DNA from 4 places in the Erwinia sp. AnSW2-5 genome. Region 4 is predicted to be linked to each of the others. Evidence: predicted binding sites of a transcription regulator. Region 4 holds the regulator's gene; each other region holds the start of a gene.
What was found. Region 4 encodes CRP, which controls carbon source genes, mostly activating them, when cyclic AMP is high. Its sites were predicted from a motif close to ATGTGANNNNNNTCACAT; they were not measured.

Region 1 (4,471 bases), on a different contig from region 4:
TACTGCTTGCAGCCGCCGGTATTGGTCTGCTCAGTCTGATAACACCGCACAGCTCACTGGCGCTGACGCTGCTGGCGATGGTGATGATCGGCAGCGGCAGCGGTCTGCCCTGGGGACTGATGGATAATTTATCGGTGAGCGTGGTGCCACCTCAGCGCGCCGGGATGGCAACCGGTATCTTTAGTACCGTCCGCGTGGCTGGTGAAGGCGTGGCGCTGGCGAGCGTCAGTACGCTGTTCAGCCAGTTGCTGGTTAACCAACTGTCACAGCAGGGTAAATCGATCGAAGAAGCACGTCAGCTGGCCAGCTATCATGTCAGCCGCCCGGATCTTCTGCCGCTGGCAGAGACCGCTTTTCACCAGCTACTGCTGGTCCTGATGGTGGTGACATTGCTCTGTGCCGTGGCTATCTGGCGCTGTCTGGTGCCTGCGCGCCGTGTACTATCCTGAATTTACATTAATTTTTTTACTGTCACGGTTCGGCCCCCCTGTTGGTAAGTATTCATTAGTGATATTTTGCTCTGATAGCTTATCCAGGAATTATCCCAAAATGGTACTCGATGTATATACGCTGTTTGTCTGCGAACTCTATGTGCTGGCTTTTCTCAGCATAATCATGGTGTTCGCGTGGCGCGGAGCGCAGTACAGCAGAGTACTGGGGTTTAACTGTCTCTCGTTGTTGCTCAGCATTATAGCCGTCGGACTCAGCAGCCTGCGTAGCTCAGGCTTTATGTTTCTGCCGATTGTGGTGGGTAACCTGCTGGTGTTGTGCGCGTACGGTCTGCAACTGAATGCATTCCGTGCGCTGCGCGGAGCGCGGGGCCGCTGGTTGTGGCTGCCGGGGATGGGGGTATGGGCTGTACTCTGTCTGTTCCCCTCTTTCTATACCTCGCTGCCCATGCGGATTCTGGTCAGCAGCCTGCTGTGCATTATCTATACCTCAGCCATGCTGTATGAACTGCACCGTTCGCGCCCCCTGCTTCCGGTGACCTGGTGGCCCGCCCAGTTACTGCTGGGCATCCACCTTGGCTTTAGTATTCTGCGGGCATTACTGGACGGCGGGATCCCTAACCCGGTACATGGCGCCATCGGCGGTTCAAGTTTCTCGGTGTATGTCATTCTGGAGTCGATCCTGGTGGTGATTGGCCTGAGCTTTACGATGATGGCGATGGTGAATGAACGTACGCAGATTATTTACCGTCAGGCGTCGCTGCTTGATCCGTTAACCGGGGTTTGGAATCGCCGTGCACTGTTTGAGAAAACCACTCAACTGACCGCCAGCTGGAGTTGCAGCAAGCAACCCTTGTCAGTGATGCTGTTTGACCTCGACCACTTTAAATCGATTAACGATCGCTATGGTCATTCGCAAGGTGATCGCGTGCTGATCGACTTCTGCCATCAGGTCACGCGCGAGTTACCGGCTGACGGCTATTTTGCACGTGTGGGCGGTGAGGAGTTCGCTGCTGTTTTGATGTGCGCAGAAGGGGAATGCATCCAGGTTGCCGAACGGATCCGCAACGTGGTGGAGCGATCCTGCCCCGAGAACGTGAGTTATAGCGTGAGCATTGGCGTGGCAAGCTGCCAGCCCGATCGCGATGCTATCGACAGTTTAATGGCAGCGGCAGATGATGCGTTATATCAGGCGAAGGCCGCAGGGAGGAATCAGGTTAAAACCTATGGTGCGACCAATAATGAGGATGTGAGGACTCTGTTTGCCAGTAAAATGGCTTAGCTACACACCCGGCCAGGCCGGGTGTGTAGCCGATTTAGCGTTATCGATTGTGTTGCTGACTGGCACCGTGACGGCAGCGTTTATCGCCGCAGTGACGCACCCAGTAGTAGCGATCGGCAATTTTTTCGCGCCCGCTGATCCTCGCGCCAACCAGCCAGAGCAGCGCACCGATAAAGATACTGGCCAGTGCACCATGCACCATAAACTGCGGCAAGCTGAACTGCGGGATTTGATTCACCACTGAGTAACCTACCCCGCCAATCATCACCACCAGGCCCAGTATCATCAGAGCGTTACCCAGTAAATGTGAATGTTTACGTTTCATTGCGCACCTCCAGTCAGTGTAAAAAGGCAAACTCCATTGCCAGATGCGATCAGTCTAGGCAATCTTTAACTGCGCTGATGAGTCTGCGATCACATTTATAGCTTATATTCTGACAAAACTTTACGACTAACAGACTGTTTTTATATAGAAAACGTATTATCACCCTGGTCAATCATTGTGATTTTCATCACAATGCGTGCAGATCTTTGAGTTATCGCAACCGCTTCAGTAAACTAGCCGTTTTCATCCCGCACGTTTCAGGAAAATCTACTTGTGAGCAGCATCAAACTGATTGTTGGCCTTGCCAACCCCGGCGCTGAATACGCCGCCACGCGCCACAATGCCGGTGCCTGGTATGTTGACTTGCTGGCTGAACGCCATAATCAGTCGTTAAAAGAAGAGAGCAAATTTTACGGTTATACCGCGCGTCTCAATATTGGCGGCGAAGACGTGCGCCTGTTGGTCCCCACCACCTTTATGAACCTCAGTGGCAAAGCCGTAGCGGCGATGGCCACGTTTTATCGCATCGCGCCTGAAGAAATACTGGTGGCGCATGATGAGCTAGACCTGCTTCCTGGCGTGGCAAAGTTTAAACAGGGTGGCGGTCACGGAGGGCACAATGGGCTGAAAGATATCATCAGCAAGCTGGGTAACAACCTGGACTTCCATCGTCTGCGCATTGGCATTGGTCATCCGGGTGACCGTAACAAAGTGGTGGGGTTTGTATTGGGTAAACCTCAGGCTGCGGAACAGGCTCTGATTGATAACGCTATCGATGAAGCAGCGCGTTGTACCGAAGTATGGTTAAAGGAAGACAAACTGAAGGCCATGAACCGCCTGCACAGCTACAAAGCCGTCTGACGTTTTGCCCGTTATTGAGCTATCGCTGGGGTGTCTGCCACAGCGAAGCTACTGATTTTCACAACGCTGGCCGTCATTGTATTCCAGATTTTCCAGCGTCAACTCCGGGCTGAAATAGCCCTGCACACCCCAGATTTTGCTGTGACGTAATGTATCAAGCTGCCCGTCTCCGGCTACGCCTTCAACAATCACCCGGTTGGTGTACTGGCGAATATGATTAATCAGTACGGTAAAAAATGGTTTATCGACGTTTTCGAGATAAAACTGCCGATCGAGTTTCACCGCTTCGAACATATTCGACTGTAATGCGTTGAGATTGGCATCACCCGCGCCCAGGTCATCCAGCCAGATAATATTCAGCTGCTCAATCAACGTGCGCAATAACGGGTTGTTCATGCCGTCATGCAGATTGGGAAAATCTTCCGACAGTTTGAGCCGCACAAAAGGCAGCTGGCTGAGGATCTGCTGAATAAACGATGATTCTGTGACGGCACGCGCCAGTTGAAAATCAATGGCGACACTGCACAGCAGGCCATGCTGACGAAAGTAGTCCGCATATTCTTCAATGATCAGTAACTGATTTAACAACCGATCCTGTGGCAACAGAGGCGGAAGTACAGCGCCTGGTGGTCCAGTGACAGCCAAAGGCTGAGGCCGGTAACTGAGATCAATAGCGATCAACTCACCGGTAAGCGTATGAACAGGAGTACAAAAAAAATCGTTTTTCATGCCGTCGGGCCAGTTAACGGGCATCCTGCCAGTGAAAAAAAAAGCAGTACAGATAAACTATAGAAGTAAATTCTGTATTCGCCGTCGTCGAATGACGATTTTTAGATTATCGGCAGGACCAGCGTTAGCTTTATGGTTCAGACGTCGTTGCTAGCAACTTTATAATCAGGATCATCAAGTTCATGGCTGCAAAATGGCCCAGCCTGTTGCAGCAGACTGATGCAATCCTCACTAAGATGACGCAGACGCAAACTTTTTCCCGCTTCCAGATAGCGTGCCGTTAATTTGTCAATTGCCTCAACGCCGCTGGAGTCCATCACTCGGGTGCGCGCAAAATCTATCACCACGTTATCCGGGTCCTGCTCCGGGTGGAAAAGCTCCTGGAAACTGGCCGTCGAGCCAAAGAACAGCGGCCCTTCAAGTTGGTAGGTTTTCTGCCCTTCTTTCTCAGATTGCGCAAGAATACTGATGCGCGCGTGCTGCCAGGCGAAGACCAGTGCCGAGATAATCACCCCGCAGATCACCGCCATCGCCAGATCGGTAAAAATGGTCACCAGCGTCACCGCCACCATGATCACCGCATCAGCTTTTGGCATACGCTTCAGACGACGCAGTGAACTCCACTCAAAGGTGTTGATACAGACGACAAACATGATCCCAGCCAGTGCCGCGACCGGCAGTAAGGCAATATATTGTGACAGGCTGACGACAAACAGAATCAGCAGCACCGCCCCGACCAGATTGGAAATGCGCCCGCGGCCGCCCGAGGTAAAGTTGATAATCGACTGACCGATCATCGCGCAACCGGCAAAACTGCCAAAGAAG
Region 2 (4,471 bases), on a different contig from region 4:
GCGGCCAGCGTATCACCGCCGCCTGCAATGGAGAATGCGTCACTGTCTGCAATCGCGTTCGCGATGATTTCGGTGCCTTTACGGAAGTTCGGGAATTCGAACACGCCTACCGGGCCGTTCCACAGAATAGTTTTGGCTTCTTTCAACAACTTAGCCATTGCCAGTGCGGTTTCGTCGCCGAAGTCCATGATCTCTTCGTTGTCCTGAACCTCAGACACTTTCTTCACGGTAGAAGGTGCAGTTTCAGAGAATTCCGTGCCTACGCGGGAGTCAGTAGGAACCGGAATTTTGTATTCGTCGCGCAGTTTCTTAGCCGCAGCAACGAAGTCAGGTTCGTACAGAGATTTACCAACGTTGTTGTCGATAGCCACGAAGGTGTTCGCGATGCCACCACCAACAATCACGGTGTCAGCAATGTTCACCAGCGAGTTAAGCACATCGAATTTGGTAGAAACTTTAGAACCACCGACCACAGCAACCATTGGGCGAGCCGGGGTTTTCAGGGCTTTGCCCAGCGCTTCCAGTTCACCTGACAGCAGCGGACCCGCACAGGCGATTGGCGCGAACTTGCCCACGCCATGAGTAGACGCCTGAGCACGGTGAGCCGTACCGAAAGCATCCATCACGAAGATGTCGCACAGGGCTGCATATTTTTTAGAGAGGGTTTCGTCGTCTTTTTTCTCGCCTTTGTTAAAGCGCACGTTTTCCAGCACAACCAGTTTACCTGCGGTCAGCTCAACGCCGTCCAGGTAATCTTTGGCCAGTGAAACATTATCTGCACCCAACTTGTCTTTCAGGTAGTTCACTACCGGCAGCAGAGAAAACTCTTCGTTGTATTCACCTTCGGTCGGGCGACCCAGGTGAGAGGTAACCATCACTTTTGCGCCCTGCTTCAGTGCCGCCTCAATGGTCGGCAGGGAAGCGCGAATACGTGCATCCGACGTCACTTTCCCTTCTTTAACTGGCACGTTCAGATCCGCACGGATCAGAACACGTTTACCAGCCAGATCCAGATCGGTCATCTTAATTACAGACATGGTGAACCCTCTCGTTGATTCTCAAAGTTTTACAGACGCTGTACGCGCCTTACCTGAAACCGCTGGCGGCCATCGCTAACGTCGTATCGATCATACGATTAGCAAAGCCCCATTCGTTATCGCACCAGACTAATGTCTTGATAAGGTGCTGACCACTGACCCGCGTTTGGGTGCCGTCGACAATAGCACTGTGCGGATCATGGTTAAAATCAATGGAGACTAACGGCAATTCCGTGTAGTCCACTATACCACTAAATGCCCCTTCTGACGCACTTTGCAACAGGGCGTTAACCTCGCAGGCGCTGACGGGATCCCGCACACTCACGCTAAGGTCAATGGCCGTTACGTTGATGGTCGGAACACGTACAGCAATCGCTTCAAAACGATCATTAAATTTTGGGAAGAAGCGCGTAATCCCTGCGGCCAGGCGAGTGTCGACAGGAATAATCGACTGACTGGCCGCACGTGTACGACGTAAATCCGGGTGATATGCGTCAATCACCTGCTGGTCATGCATGGCAGAGTGGATGGTTGTCACCGTACCCGACTCAATCCCCCACGCATCATCCAACAGCTTGATAATAGGGATGATGCAGTTCGTGGTGCATGAAGCATTCGACACCAGTAAATGCTCCGGCAGCAGATCTTTTTCATTCACGCCAAAGACCACTGTGGCATCAAGATCGTTGCCGCCGGGATGTGAGAACAGAACCTTTTTGGCCCCTGCCTGCAAATGGGCTTCACCATCCGCACGACTGCCATAAACGCCGGTACAGTCCAGCACGATATCCACATTCAGCTCGCGCCACGGCAGTGCCGCAATCTCAGTATGGTGCAGCAAACGGATCGTGTCATCGCCAACAGAGAGCAGCTCGCGCTCCTGACGCACATCCCAGGCGAAGCGCCCGTGGCTGGTGTCATACTTTAACAGATGCGCCATTCCGGCTGCCTCTGCCAGCTCATTGATGGCAACCACCGTAATCTCGGCACGGCGACCGGTTTCATACAGTGCACGCAACACGTTGCGTCCTATACGACCAAATCCGTTAATGGCAATGCGAACCGTCATATCACTCCTGCTTCAGAATTCACTATGAAATCGGAGGATTAGCCTGAGCCAGCCACCGCGATTTGTACAGGATATTCTTGCATCATAACAAGGCTCAGTCTGAATGGTGATCCTTGTGTGACATAGCACTGAAACGCTTCAGCTAGAATAATAGAAGTAAGGAATAATAGGAATGATCGGGATCAATTGCGCCTTTCAACTTTCGATCTACGTCACAAAATCAGACAAAAGTTAGCGACCAGAGACAAATTTATCGGAAGAAATTTCGTCGACAGATGCACCAGCATCTCACCGCATAAAAAAGGCACCGCGATGCGGTGCCTGTTTATCACTGACCTGCCCGGTGCCGGGCAGGTCATGGCCGATTACAGCAGGCCTTTTGCTTTAGCAACAACGTTATCCACGGTGAAGCCAAACAGTTCAAACAGCTTCTCCGCTGGCGCTGACTCACCAAAGCTGGTCATACCGACGATAGCGCCGTTCAGACCAACGTATTTGAACCAGTAATCTGCGATACCCGCTTCAATCGCCACACGTGCGCTGACTGCTTTCGGCAGCACGGCTTCACGGTAGGCCGCATCCTGCTTGTCGAAAGCATCGGTAGATGGCATGGAAACCACACGCACCTTGCGACCTTCAGCGGTCAGTTTGTCATACGCGCCGACTGCCAGCTCAACTTCTGAGCCGGTTGCAATCAGGATCACTTCAGGCGTACCTGCGCAGTCCTTCAGCACATAAGCACCACGTGCCACGTTTGCCAGCTGCTCAGCAGTACGGTCCTGCTGTGCCAGATTCTGACGTGACAGGATCAGGGCCGTCGGGCCATCGTTACGCTCAATCGCATATTTCCATGCAATGGCTGATTCTACCTGGTCACATGGACGCCACAGGCTCATGTTCGGCGTGACTCGCAGGCTGGCGATCTGCTCAACCGGCTGGTGAGTCGGGCCGTCTTCGCCCAGACCGATAGAGTCATGGGTGTAGACCATCACCTGGCGGATCTTCATCAGTGCCGCCATACGCGCCGCATTACGGGCATATTCAACAAACATCAGGAAGGTCGCGGTGTACGGCAGGAAACCGCCGTGCAGGGTGATGCCGTTGGCAATCGCGGTCATACCGAATTCGCGCACACCGTAATGGATGTAGTTACCCGCTGCATCTTCGTTGATTGGCTTAGAACCAGACCACATTGTCAGGTTGCTTGGTGCCAGATCAGCGGAACCGCCCAGGTATTCCGGCAGCAGTTTACCAAAGGCTTCAATGGCATTCTGTGACGCTTTACGGCTGGCGATTTTAGACGGGTTAGCCTGCAGCTCTTCAACAAACTTCTGCGACTCGGTTGCCCAGTTCGCTGGCAGTTCGTTCTTCACGCGGCGTGTGAACTCTTCCGCCAGTTCAGGGAAGGCTTTCGCATAGGCAGCAAACTTCTCATTCCATGCCGCTTCTTTCGCCTTGCCTGCTTCTTTCGCATCCCACTGAGCATAGATGTCTGAAGGAATTTCAAACGGCGCATAGTTCCAACCCAGTTGCTTACGGGTCAGTGCGATCTCATCATCACCCAGCGGCGCGCCGTGGGAATCATGCGTACCGGCTTTGTTCGGTGAACCGAAGCCGATAACAGTTTTGCACATCAGCAATGAAGGCTTGTCGCTAACCGCTTTCGCTTCTTCAACGGCTTTTTTGATGGCATCAGCATCGTGACCGTCTACGCCGCGCACTACGTGCCAGCCGTAAGACTCGAAGCGTTTCGCCGTATCATCGGTGAACCAGCCTTCAATGTGGCCGTCAATGGAGATCCCGTTGTCATCATAGAACGCCACCAGTTTGCCCAACTTCAGCGTTCCCGCCAGTGAACACACTTCGTGGGAGATACCTTCCATCATGCAGCCATCACCCAGGAACACGTAGGTGTTATGGTCAACAACATCATGGCCTGGACGGTTGAACTGCGCTGACAGCGTACGTTCAGCAATCGCCATACCTACGGCGTTCGCGATACCCTGGCCCAGTGGACCGGTGGTGGTTTCCACGCCTGCGGTATAGCCGTATTCAGGGTGACCTGGGGTTTTGGAGTGCAGCTGACGGAAGTTAGCCAGTTCACCGATTGGCAGGTCATAACCGCTGAGATGCAACAGGCTGTAGATCAGCATAGAGCCGTGACCATTAGACAGCACAAAGCGGTCGCGGTCGGCCCACAGAGGATTTGTAGGGTTGTGATTCAGGAAGTCACGCCACAGGACTTCGGCGATATCGGCCATACCCATTGGGGCACCCGGGTGGCCGGATTTGGCTTTTTGCACCGCATCCATACTTAATGCGCGAATGGCGTTGGCAAGCTCTTTACGAGAAGACATTTTCTACT
Region 3 (4,471 bases), on a different contig from region 4:
ACCACAGGATGGTCATGTTTGGTTCCGGTGAAGGACCCATGGTGTAAAGGGTATTCAGGAAACGGTAGGTGTTTTTAGTCACCATGGTACGGCCGTCAACGCCCATGCCTGCCAGTGATTCAGTCGCCCAGATTGGGTCACCTGAGAACAGTTCATCGTACTCAGGAGTACGCAGGAAGCGCACCATACGCAGTTTCATCACCAGGTGGTCAATCAGTTCCTGTGCTTCCAGTTCGTTGATCACGCCTGCTTTCAGGTCGCGTTCAAAGTAGATATCCAGGAAGGTAGATACGCGTCCAAAGGACATCGCAGCACCATTTTGAGATTTCACCGCAGCCAGGTAACCGAAGTAGGTCCACTGTACCGCTTCTTTTGCGTTAGTTGCCGGGCCAGAGATATCACAGCCATATTTCGCTGCCATCTCTTTAATCTGCTGAAGTGCGTGATGCTGGTCGGCAATTTCTTCGCGCAGGCGAATAGTTGCTTCCAGATTAACGCCATTTTCCATATCGCTCTGCAGTGAAGTGAACTGAGCGAATTTGTCTTTCATCAGTGCGTCAATACCGTACAGCGCTACGCGGCGGTAGTCACCAATGATACGACCACGACCGTATGCGTCAGGCAGACCAGTCAGCACACCTGATTTACGACAACGCATAATATCGGGAGTGTACACATCGAATACACCCTGGTTATGGGTTTTACGGTATTCGGAGAAGATTTTTTTCACTGTCGGATCAAGTTCGCGGCCATACACTTTGCACGAACCTTCAACCATTTTAATGCCGCCGAAAGGGATCAGCGCACGTTTCAGTGGGGCTTCTGTCTGCAGGCCAACGATTTGTTCCAGGCTTTTATTGATATAGCCCGCATCGTGAGAGGTGATGGTTGATGGCAGGTCGGTATCAAAGTCAACCGGCGCATGCGTGCGGTTTTCTTGTTTGATGCCTTCCATCACTTTGTCCCACAGAGCCGTCGTTGCCTCAGTGGCACCGGCCAGGAACGCTTCGTCGCCTTCATACGGTGTGTAGTTTTTCTGGATGAAGTCACGGACGTTAACGCTGGTCTGCCATTCGCCCTGTGCAAAGCTTTCCCAGGCTGCCGCCATTTTTTGATTAAGCTCGGTCATTTGATACCTACCTTATAACGTGAAGTTCGATGTACGTTCCCGCCGGGTGACATCACACCGACGGTTGCAATATTGTGTTAGTGGGCCAATCAGTGATGGTCGCCATCACGCAGATAAATTACCCAGTACGTTAAACCAACCAGCAAACCACCACCGATGATATTGCCCAGTGTCACCGGGATCAGGTTATCGGTAATAAAATGGCCAACGGTGAGGTGCGAAAACTGCTCTGCACTTGCTCCGGTAGCTTGCCAGAACTCGGGAGTCGCAAAGTCTTTAATGATGATCGCCATCGGGACGAGAAACATGTTGGCGATGCTGTGCTCAAATCCACTGGCAACAAACATCGCAACTGGCAGCACCATGGCAAACATTTTGTCCATCAGACTGCGCCCGGAGTAACTCATCCATACAGCCATGCACACCATCAGATTCGCCAAAATGCCAAGGCAGACAGCTTCCGTGAAAGTATGGTGCATTTTATGGTCAGCGGTTTGCAGGACATTCAGTCCCCAGGCACCGTTGGCCGCCATGTACTGCCCGGCAAACCAAATCAGAGCAACAAAGAAGATGGCACCGATAAAGTTGCCTACATAGACGATGATCCAGTTGCGGGCGAGCTGCGCCCAGGTAATACGGCCGCTGGCTTTAGCGACCACGGTAAGAACAGTGGAAGTAAACAGGTCAGCACCGCAAACCACAACCAACATCAAACCCAGTGAAAAGCAGATACCACCAACCAGCTTTGCCAGCCCCCAGGGGACAGCAGACGTACCCGTCGTGGCAGTGATATAGAAAGCAAAGGCGATGGAGATGAAAACTCCAGCGGTAATTGCCAGAAAAAATGTGGTGAAGGGGTGTTTCGTTGCTTTATAGACACCTGCATCTTCAGCAACTTTCGCCATTTCTGACGGTAATAATAAGTCAAAGGGGTTGCCAGTTTTCACACTAACGTTCTCCCAAAAGTAATCAGCGAAGAAAGTCTAACAAAGGAGTATAGGAAAGAATTTGATGTGGATCATATAGCCCCGGCAAATTAGCGCTTAAGGCCTTCTGTATTGGTGGTTTATGTGGTTAAGATATTGATTTTTATAAATTAAAACTTTTTTAATTTTTAAAAAAATATTTGAGTCTCGCACGTGTTCCGTGATGGGGCGGGTGAAGAAATGAGAGTATATATAGCAATCTTGTAACAATTAAAAAGGTAACAGCCTGCGCTGTTACCTTTTATTAACCTGCCGGTGGAGATCGGCAGAAATGAAATAATACTGTCTGTTTATGACACCTTTAATGTGGTGCCATTTTTATAGTCAGTTATTTCCAGTAAAGACGTTTAGCCACCTGAAGTTTTTCATAAGCGGCCAGCAGCGATTGATGTGCCGGGAACGCTTTCAGATCGCTATCAACACTCTGCAAGCCATAAAACGGTGCTTCACCGCTGATAGCTGCAGAAGCGGTGTCTACCGCTTCCTGACCGTACATACGGACAAATGCCGTATGGTACTGCAGGGGATCGCGGCCCTCTTCCTGGCTCAATAACAGCAGTGTTTGCAGGCAGCGATAGTAGTTGGCGCGTTCGGCGCTGAAGATCGACTGATTGAACTCCATGGTCCATTCTGTCCAAATCAATGCCTGTTCCAGATCGCCTGCGGCCAATGCCAGCATCGCTTTCAGTTCACCAATGCGCAGTGTGTACCAGCCGTTATCTTTACCAGTTGCAAGGCCCAGCAGTTCGCGTACACGGGTGAAGTCATCATGGCCGTCTTCATCCAACTGCTCCAGCAGGGACAGATAGTCTGCTTTCTCCCAGCTGCTTTCGGGCAGGCTGAGCAGCGTCTCACGCAGGTAAGCGCCCATGCTGTTGTTAGCCAGCAGCAGGTCTTCTGCCGGATAGATATCCGACATGCCCGGCACGATGATACGGCAAGCGTAAACATCCAGATGCTCATAGTCAGCGATGTAAACTTCCTGATCTTCTGACTTGAAGATGTCCATCAGCGTCGAGAACTCTTCTTCTGTGCTGCCTTTGAAGCTCCAGTCCACGAATGGATAATCGGCATCATCCTTGAACATATCCCACGAGATCAGACCGCTGGAATCGATAAAGTGTGTTTCCAGATTGGCGTGCTCTGCCACTTCTTCATCGTCGAAGGTCGGCGGGGTGAACACATCTAAATCTTTCAGGCCACGGCCCTGCAGCAGTTCGGTGACGGTACGCTCCAGCGCCACGCCAAAGTCAGGGTGGGCACCAAAGGAGGCGAAACACGTGCCATTTGCAGGGTTAAACAGCACGACACAGATGACAGGATATTTGCCGCCCAGTGAGGCGTCGTAGGAGAAAATTGGGAAACCTTCTGCTTCCAGCGAGGCAATGGCTTCAACGACGCCCGGATAACGATTTAACACATCCTGTGGAATTGTCGGCAGGCTGATTGATTCCGCGATAATGCGATTTTTAATATAGCGCTCGAACACTTCTGAAAGCCCCTGAACGCGGGCTTCGTTGGCTGTATTACCCGCAGACATACCGTTTGATACGTACAGGTTGCCGATGATGTTCATCGGGATGTAAACCGTTTGCTGATCCGACTGGCGAGTAAACGGCAGGCCACAGATGCCGCGTGCGGCATTGCCAGACTGCAAATCAATCAGTTCGCTGGCGCTGACTTCATTTTCCGGGTCGTAGAATTTACGCAGACGCGGATCCAGGATGCCTTCTGGCAACTGGTCATCTTCCGGCAGTGGGAACCACTTCTCGTTAGGGTAGTGAACGAAGTCGCCATTGGCGATCTTCTCGCCTAACCAGAAATCAGCGAAGAAATAGTTGGTGGACAGGCGTTCAAAGTATTCGCCCAGTGCAGAGGCCAGAGCCGCTTTTTTGCTCGCGCCTTTACCATTGGTAAAACACAGTGGGCAGTCGCGATCGCGGATATGAACTGACCAGACATTCGGGACAGGGTTCAGCCAGGATGCTTCTTCGATGTTGAAGCCAAGATCCTGCAGTTTTTGCTGAAAGCGTGCGATGGAAACTTCCAGCGCGGCGTCTTTGCCTGGGATATAAGTTTGAGTCATTTTGCCCACTCGTCATTGATTGTACGGAAAGCGCGCAATGATACGGGGTTTCCGGCGGAACCGCTATCCGGCATCAGTAATTTCATGACAGGAAGAATGCCATTTTACGATGAAAAGATAACGGGTCTGTTTTTCAAACAGGAAAACACCTCACAAAATATCGTCTGCTGTTGCATTTCCCCTACAAGCTGTTGCGGCACAGGGCGGTGAACTGGTCGGTTGACCGGATAAATCATTGCAGCAACGGGGTGGCAATGATAAAACCGATGG
Region 4 (4,471 bases):
GAAGTGGTCAATCAGGGCAGTATTCGGGCCGCAGCACGCATGCTGGGACAATCTCAGCCCGCCATCAGCCGGACCTTAAAAGAGCTGGAATATATGCTGGAAACCTCACTGTTCGTGCGCAGTCCGCTGGGCATTACGCTGACGCCAAGCGGCCAGCTGTTTGTCGTGCGCTCACGGAGGATCCTTGAGGAGTTAAAACGGGCAGGTGATGAAATCCGTTTTCTCCACACGCAACATAGCGTCGTGAAAGTGGCACTGAATGACATTTTGTCACTGACAGTGCTGCCTGAGGTACTGGAACAATTCCATCAGCAGCTGCCGTTGACCCGCCTGTATGTCCAGGATCGCAGCCTGCCCTCTCAGCTGTTAGCGGGTGAACTCGATTTTGCGGTTTCTCCGCAACCTGAGGTGTTACCGGACGGGCTGGCGATACAACCGTTATTTAAGACCTCACTGAATGTTGTGGCGAACCGACATCACCCGCAGGTACAGACGAACGATCTGCAACAATTGAGAGGGAGTAAGTGGCTTTTCGCCGGAGAAGAGAGCGAGGTGGCCGTCAGGCTGGACGCGCATCTGGCGACTTTCTTTCAACAGCTGGAGCAGCCGCCTGTCTATACGCATTCACTCTCGCACGGGTTACAGCTGGTGCAGCAGGCAAACTATCTTATGTTGCTGCCACACCCGCTGTTGATCCGGTTTAATTCCACACTGCGGGCACTCGCCATCCCGGCGCTCCCTTCACTGCACTATGCCGCTGTGTGGCCAAAGCAATCTCCACTCACCGCCAGCGCGCAGCGCTTGCTGATGCTAATCCGTCAGGCATGCAAGCAGCTCACCTGAATCAGGCGAGGTCGATAACCTCAAAGCTGTGGCTAATTTTCACTGCGTTCCCCAGCATGATCGCCACCGAGCAATATTTCTCAGCAGAGAGATCGACCGCACGTGACACCGCTTTATCGCCCAGCGCTTTGCCACTGACAATAAAGTGCAGGTTAATATGGGTGAAAATTCGCGGTGCCTCTTCACGACGTTCCGAGGTCAGTTTGACTTCACAATCAGCAACATCGTGGCGGCCTTTCTGCAGAATAGACACCACATCAATAGCACTGCATCCCCCAGCCGCCATCAGCACCATTTCCATCGGGCTGGGCGCTTTATCCCCGGCATTACCATCCATCAAAACCTGATGGCCGGATGAGGATTCGCCCAAAAACGTCATCCCTTCAACCCACTTAACGCGTGCTTGCATCACAAAATCCTCTCATTGATTCAGTTACCGCAGAGTACGCTGCACTAACAAAAACGGCAACGCTGCCGTTTTAGAACTATGCTGAAGCGAGACAACAGAAGACAGTCTTGTAAAGCTGTGCTACAAACGAAGCTGCAATATTTTACTGGCATAACAATGCACGGTAAAAACGGGACGACAGCACGAGCCATGCTCTTAACAGAGGCCCGTATAATTTTCCTATGGGAACGCTTGAATATTTCAACGCCTTGCAGGGATACATACCCTGATACCCACAAATATTTCGTGTTTCAGTTCAGCGGCAACGCCTCTGAAGGACGCAGAATTCAGGGTATATTTAGGCACGATTACAACAGAGGATAACAGCGAATGGTTCTCGGCAAACCGCAAACAGACCCTACACTCGAATGGTTCCTGTCACATTGCCATATTCACAAATATCCATCCAAAAGCACTCTGATTCATCAGGGTGAGAAGGCGGAAACCCTCTATTACATCGTTAAAGGATCGGTAGCGGTGTTAATCAAGGATGAAGAAGGCAAAGAGATGATCCTCTCCTACCTCAATCAGGGCGACTTCATTGGCGAACTGGGCCTGTTTGAAGAAGGTCAGGAGCGTAGTGCGTGGGTACGTGCGAAAACAGCCTGTGAAGTGGCTGAAATTTCCTACAAAAAATTCCGTCAGTTGATTCAGGTGAATCCTGACATTCTGATGCGCCTGTCTTCACAGATGGCGCGTCGCCTGCAAGTGACATCAGAGAAAGTGGGCAATTTAGCTTTCCTTGATGTGACCGGACGCATTGCCCAGACGTTGCTGAATCTGGCAAAACAACCGGATGCCATGACGCACCCGGATGGAATGCAGATCAAAATCACCCGTCAGGAGATCGGCCAGATCGTCGGCTGCTCCCGCGAAACGGTGGGTCGTATTCTGAAAATGCTGGAAGATCAGAACCTGATCTCCGCACATGGTAAAACCATTGTTGTTTACGGCACTCGTTAACCGGCTCTGAACCCACGGCGCGACCCTCAGTCGCGCCGTTTTTTATTTGGTGTGGCTCATGTGGCGGAGAATTATCTATCACCCGGAAGTTAACTACGCACTCAGGCAAACGCTGGTGCTCTGTTTACCCGTGGCGATCGGCTGGATGCTGGGCAACCTGCAAAATGGCCTGCTGTTCTCATTAGTCCCCGCCTGTTGTAATAATGCCGGCCTTGATACCCCGCACAAACGCTTCTTTAAACGCCTGATCGTCGGCGGTTGCCTGTTTGCCTTCAGTAGCTTTTTGATTCAGTACGCCGGGGCCGAAGCGGTGCCACTGCCCGTGATCCTGCTGGTCATGGCACTCTTGCTTGGCGTGACTGGTGAGATCAGCCCGCTGCACGCGCGCCTGCTTCCGGCATCGTTGATTGCCGCTATCTTCACACTCAGCCTGGCCGGGCGCATGCCCATGTGGCAGCCACCGCTGCTGTTTATTCTCGGCACCGTCTGGTATGGCGCATTTAACTGGTTCTGGTTCTGGCTGTGGAAAGAGCAGCCGATGCGCGAAACCCTCAGCCTGCTCTATCATGAACTGGCTGATTATTGCGAAGCGAAATACAGCCTGTTAACCCAGCTGACCGATCCCCAAACCGCCCTGCCGCCGCTGCTGGTCCGCCAGCAGAAAGCCGTCGACCTGATTAACACCTGTTACCAGCAGATGCATATGCTGGCCGCCAGTCGCGACAGCCATTATCAGCGTCTGACGCGTGCATTTCAGGTCGCACTGGATTTGCAGGAGCATATTGCCGTTAGCCTGCACCAGCCGGAGGAAGTGCAAAAGCTGGTGGAGCAGAGCCACGCCGAGGCGGTGATCCGCTGGAATGCGCAGACGATTGCCACCCGCCTGCGGGTACTGGCTGACGATATCCTCTACCACCGCTTCCCTGAACGTTTCACGATGGAAAAACAGCTTCAGGCACTGGAGAAAATCTCCCGTCAGCACCCCGATAATCCGGTCGGTAACTTCTGTTACTACCACTTCAGCCGCATCGCCCGCGTGCTACGCACCCAGCATCCGCTGTACCGTCGCGACCTGATGGCTGACCGCCAGCGCCGCCTGCCGCTGTTCCCTGCGTTGAAAAGCTATCTGTCGCTGAAGTCCTCTGCCCTGCGTACCGCCGCACGCTTCGCCGTGATGCTGACCTTTGCCAGTTCGCTGGCCCTGTTCTTCAATCTGCCGAAACCTTACTGGATCCTGATGACGGTGATGTTTGTCAGCCTCAACGGCTACAGCGCTACCCGCGTCCGTATCCAGCACAGGGCGCTGGGAACGCTGGCCGGGCTGGCGATTGCCGCTGCCACACTCGGTTTACATGCCCCGGAATCCTGGGTGCTGCTGGTGATGTTGCTGATCACCCTGGTGAGCTACCTGTTTATCCGTAAGTTTTATGGCTGGGCCACCGTGGGATTCACCGTCACGGCGGTGTATACGCTGCAACTGCTGTCGCTAAACGGTGCGCAGTTCCTGCTGCCTCGCTTAATGGACACGCTAATGGGCTGTCTGATTGCCTTTGGCGGCATGATTTGGCTGTGGCCACAGTGGCAGAGTGGGTTGATGCGCCAGAATGCGCACGATGCGCTGGAGACCTATCAGGAGGCATTACAGAAGCTGCTGGGCAGCGAACAGGATGCGGAGAAACTGGCCTATCAGCGGATGCGGGTGAATCAGGCGCACAATGCGCTGTTTAACTCACTGCATCAGGCGATGCAGGAACCGGGCTTTAATTCACGCTACCTGGCCGATATGCAGCTGTGGGTCACCCACAGCCAGTTTATTGTTGAGCATATCAACGCCATGACGATTCTGGCGCGGGAACATACCATGCTGACGCCAACGCTGGCAGAGCGCTATCTGCAATCCTGCGAAATTGCCCTGCAACGCTGTCAGCAGCGTCTGGAGTATGACGGGCCGGACTCGGGCAGCAATGTACTGGATGCCCCCGAGGATTTCCATCAGGGACCCGTGACCATCATGGAACGACACGTGAAGCGTATTCTGGGTCACCTCAGCGTGATGCACACCATTTCGTCCCTGACCTGGAGCCAGCGCCCACATCATGGCCGCTGGCTATCCCGACGACTACGTAAATCGAAAACGTAGAAACGGGCCTTATTTCAGAACATTTTCGACCGCTGTCGCAAACCGTGCCATACCTTCGGCGATATCAGTTGGCTCAA

Region 1: the regulator CRP is predicted to act here: its motif matches at 2,232-2,249, upstream of pth (aminoacyl-tRNA hydrolase).
Region 2: the regulator CRP is predicted to act here: its motif matches at 2,307-2,324, upstream of epd (erythrose-4-phosphate dehydrogenase).
Region 3: the regulator CRP is predicted to act here: its motif matches at 2,136-2,153, upstream of focA (formate transporter FocA).

What each region holds. Positions count from the first base shown of each region.
Region 1 covers NZ_JBJGXA010000009.1:61,357-65,827, forward strand. Annotated here, with positions in the region: gene ACFL9S_RS07470 (MFS transporter) at 1-449, shown strand, start outside; gene ACFL9S_RS07475 (diguanylate cyclase) at 550-1,731, shown strand; gene ychH (stress-induced protein YchH) at 1,772-2,056, opposite strand; gene pth (aminoacyl-tRNA hydrolase) at 2,330-2,917, shown strand; gene ACFL9S_RS07490 (EAL domain-containing protein) at 2,966-3,505, opposite strand; gene ACFL9S_RS07495 (SulP family inorganic anion transporter) at 3,784-4,471, opposite strand, start outside.
Region 2 covers NZ_JBJGXA010000031.1:47,763-52,233, reverse strand. Annotated here, with positions in the region: gene pgk (phosphoglycerate kinase) at 1-1,037, opposite strand, end outside; gene epd (erythrose-4-phosphate dehydrogenase) at 1,087-2,106, opposite strand; gene tkt (transketolase) at 2,472-4,463, opposite strand.
Region 3 covers NZ_JBJGXA010000002.1:306,931-311,401, forward strand. Annotated here, with positions in the region: gene pflB (formate C-acetyltransferase) at 1-1,129, opposite strand, end outside; gene focA (formate transporter FocA) at 1,219-2,076, opposite strand; gene ycaO (30S ribosomal protein S12 methylthiotransferase accessory factor YcaO) at 2,444-4,201, opposite strand.
Region 4 covers NZ_JBJGXA010000001.1:334,482-338,952, reverse strand. Annotated here, with positions in the region: gene ACFL9S_RS01460 (LysR substrate-binding domain-containing protein) at 1-843, shown strand, start outside; gene ACFL9S_RS01455 (OsmC family protein) at 845-1,252, opposite strand; gene crp (cAMP-activated global transcriptional regulator CRP) at 1,622-2,254, shown strand; gene ACFL9S_RS01445 (YccS/YhfK family putative transporter) at 2,313-4,394, shown strand; gene ACFL9S_RS01440 (aspartate aminotransferase family protein) at 4,404-4,471, opposite strand, start outside.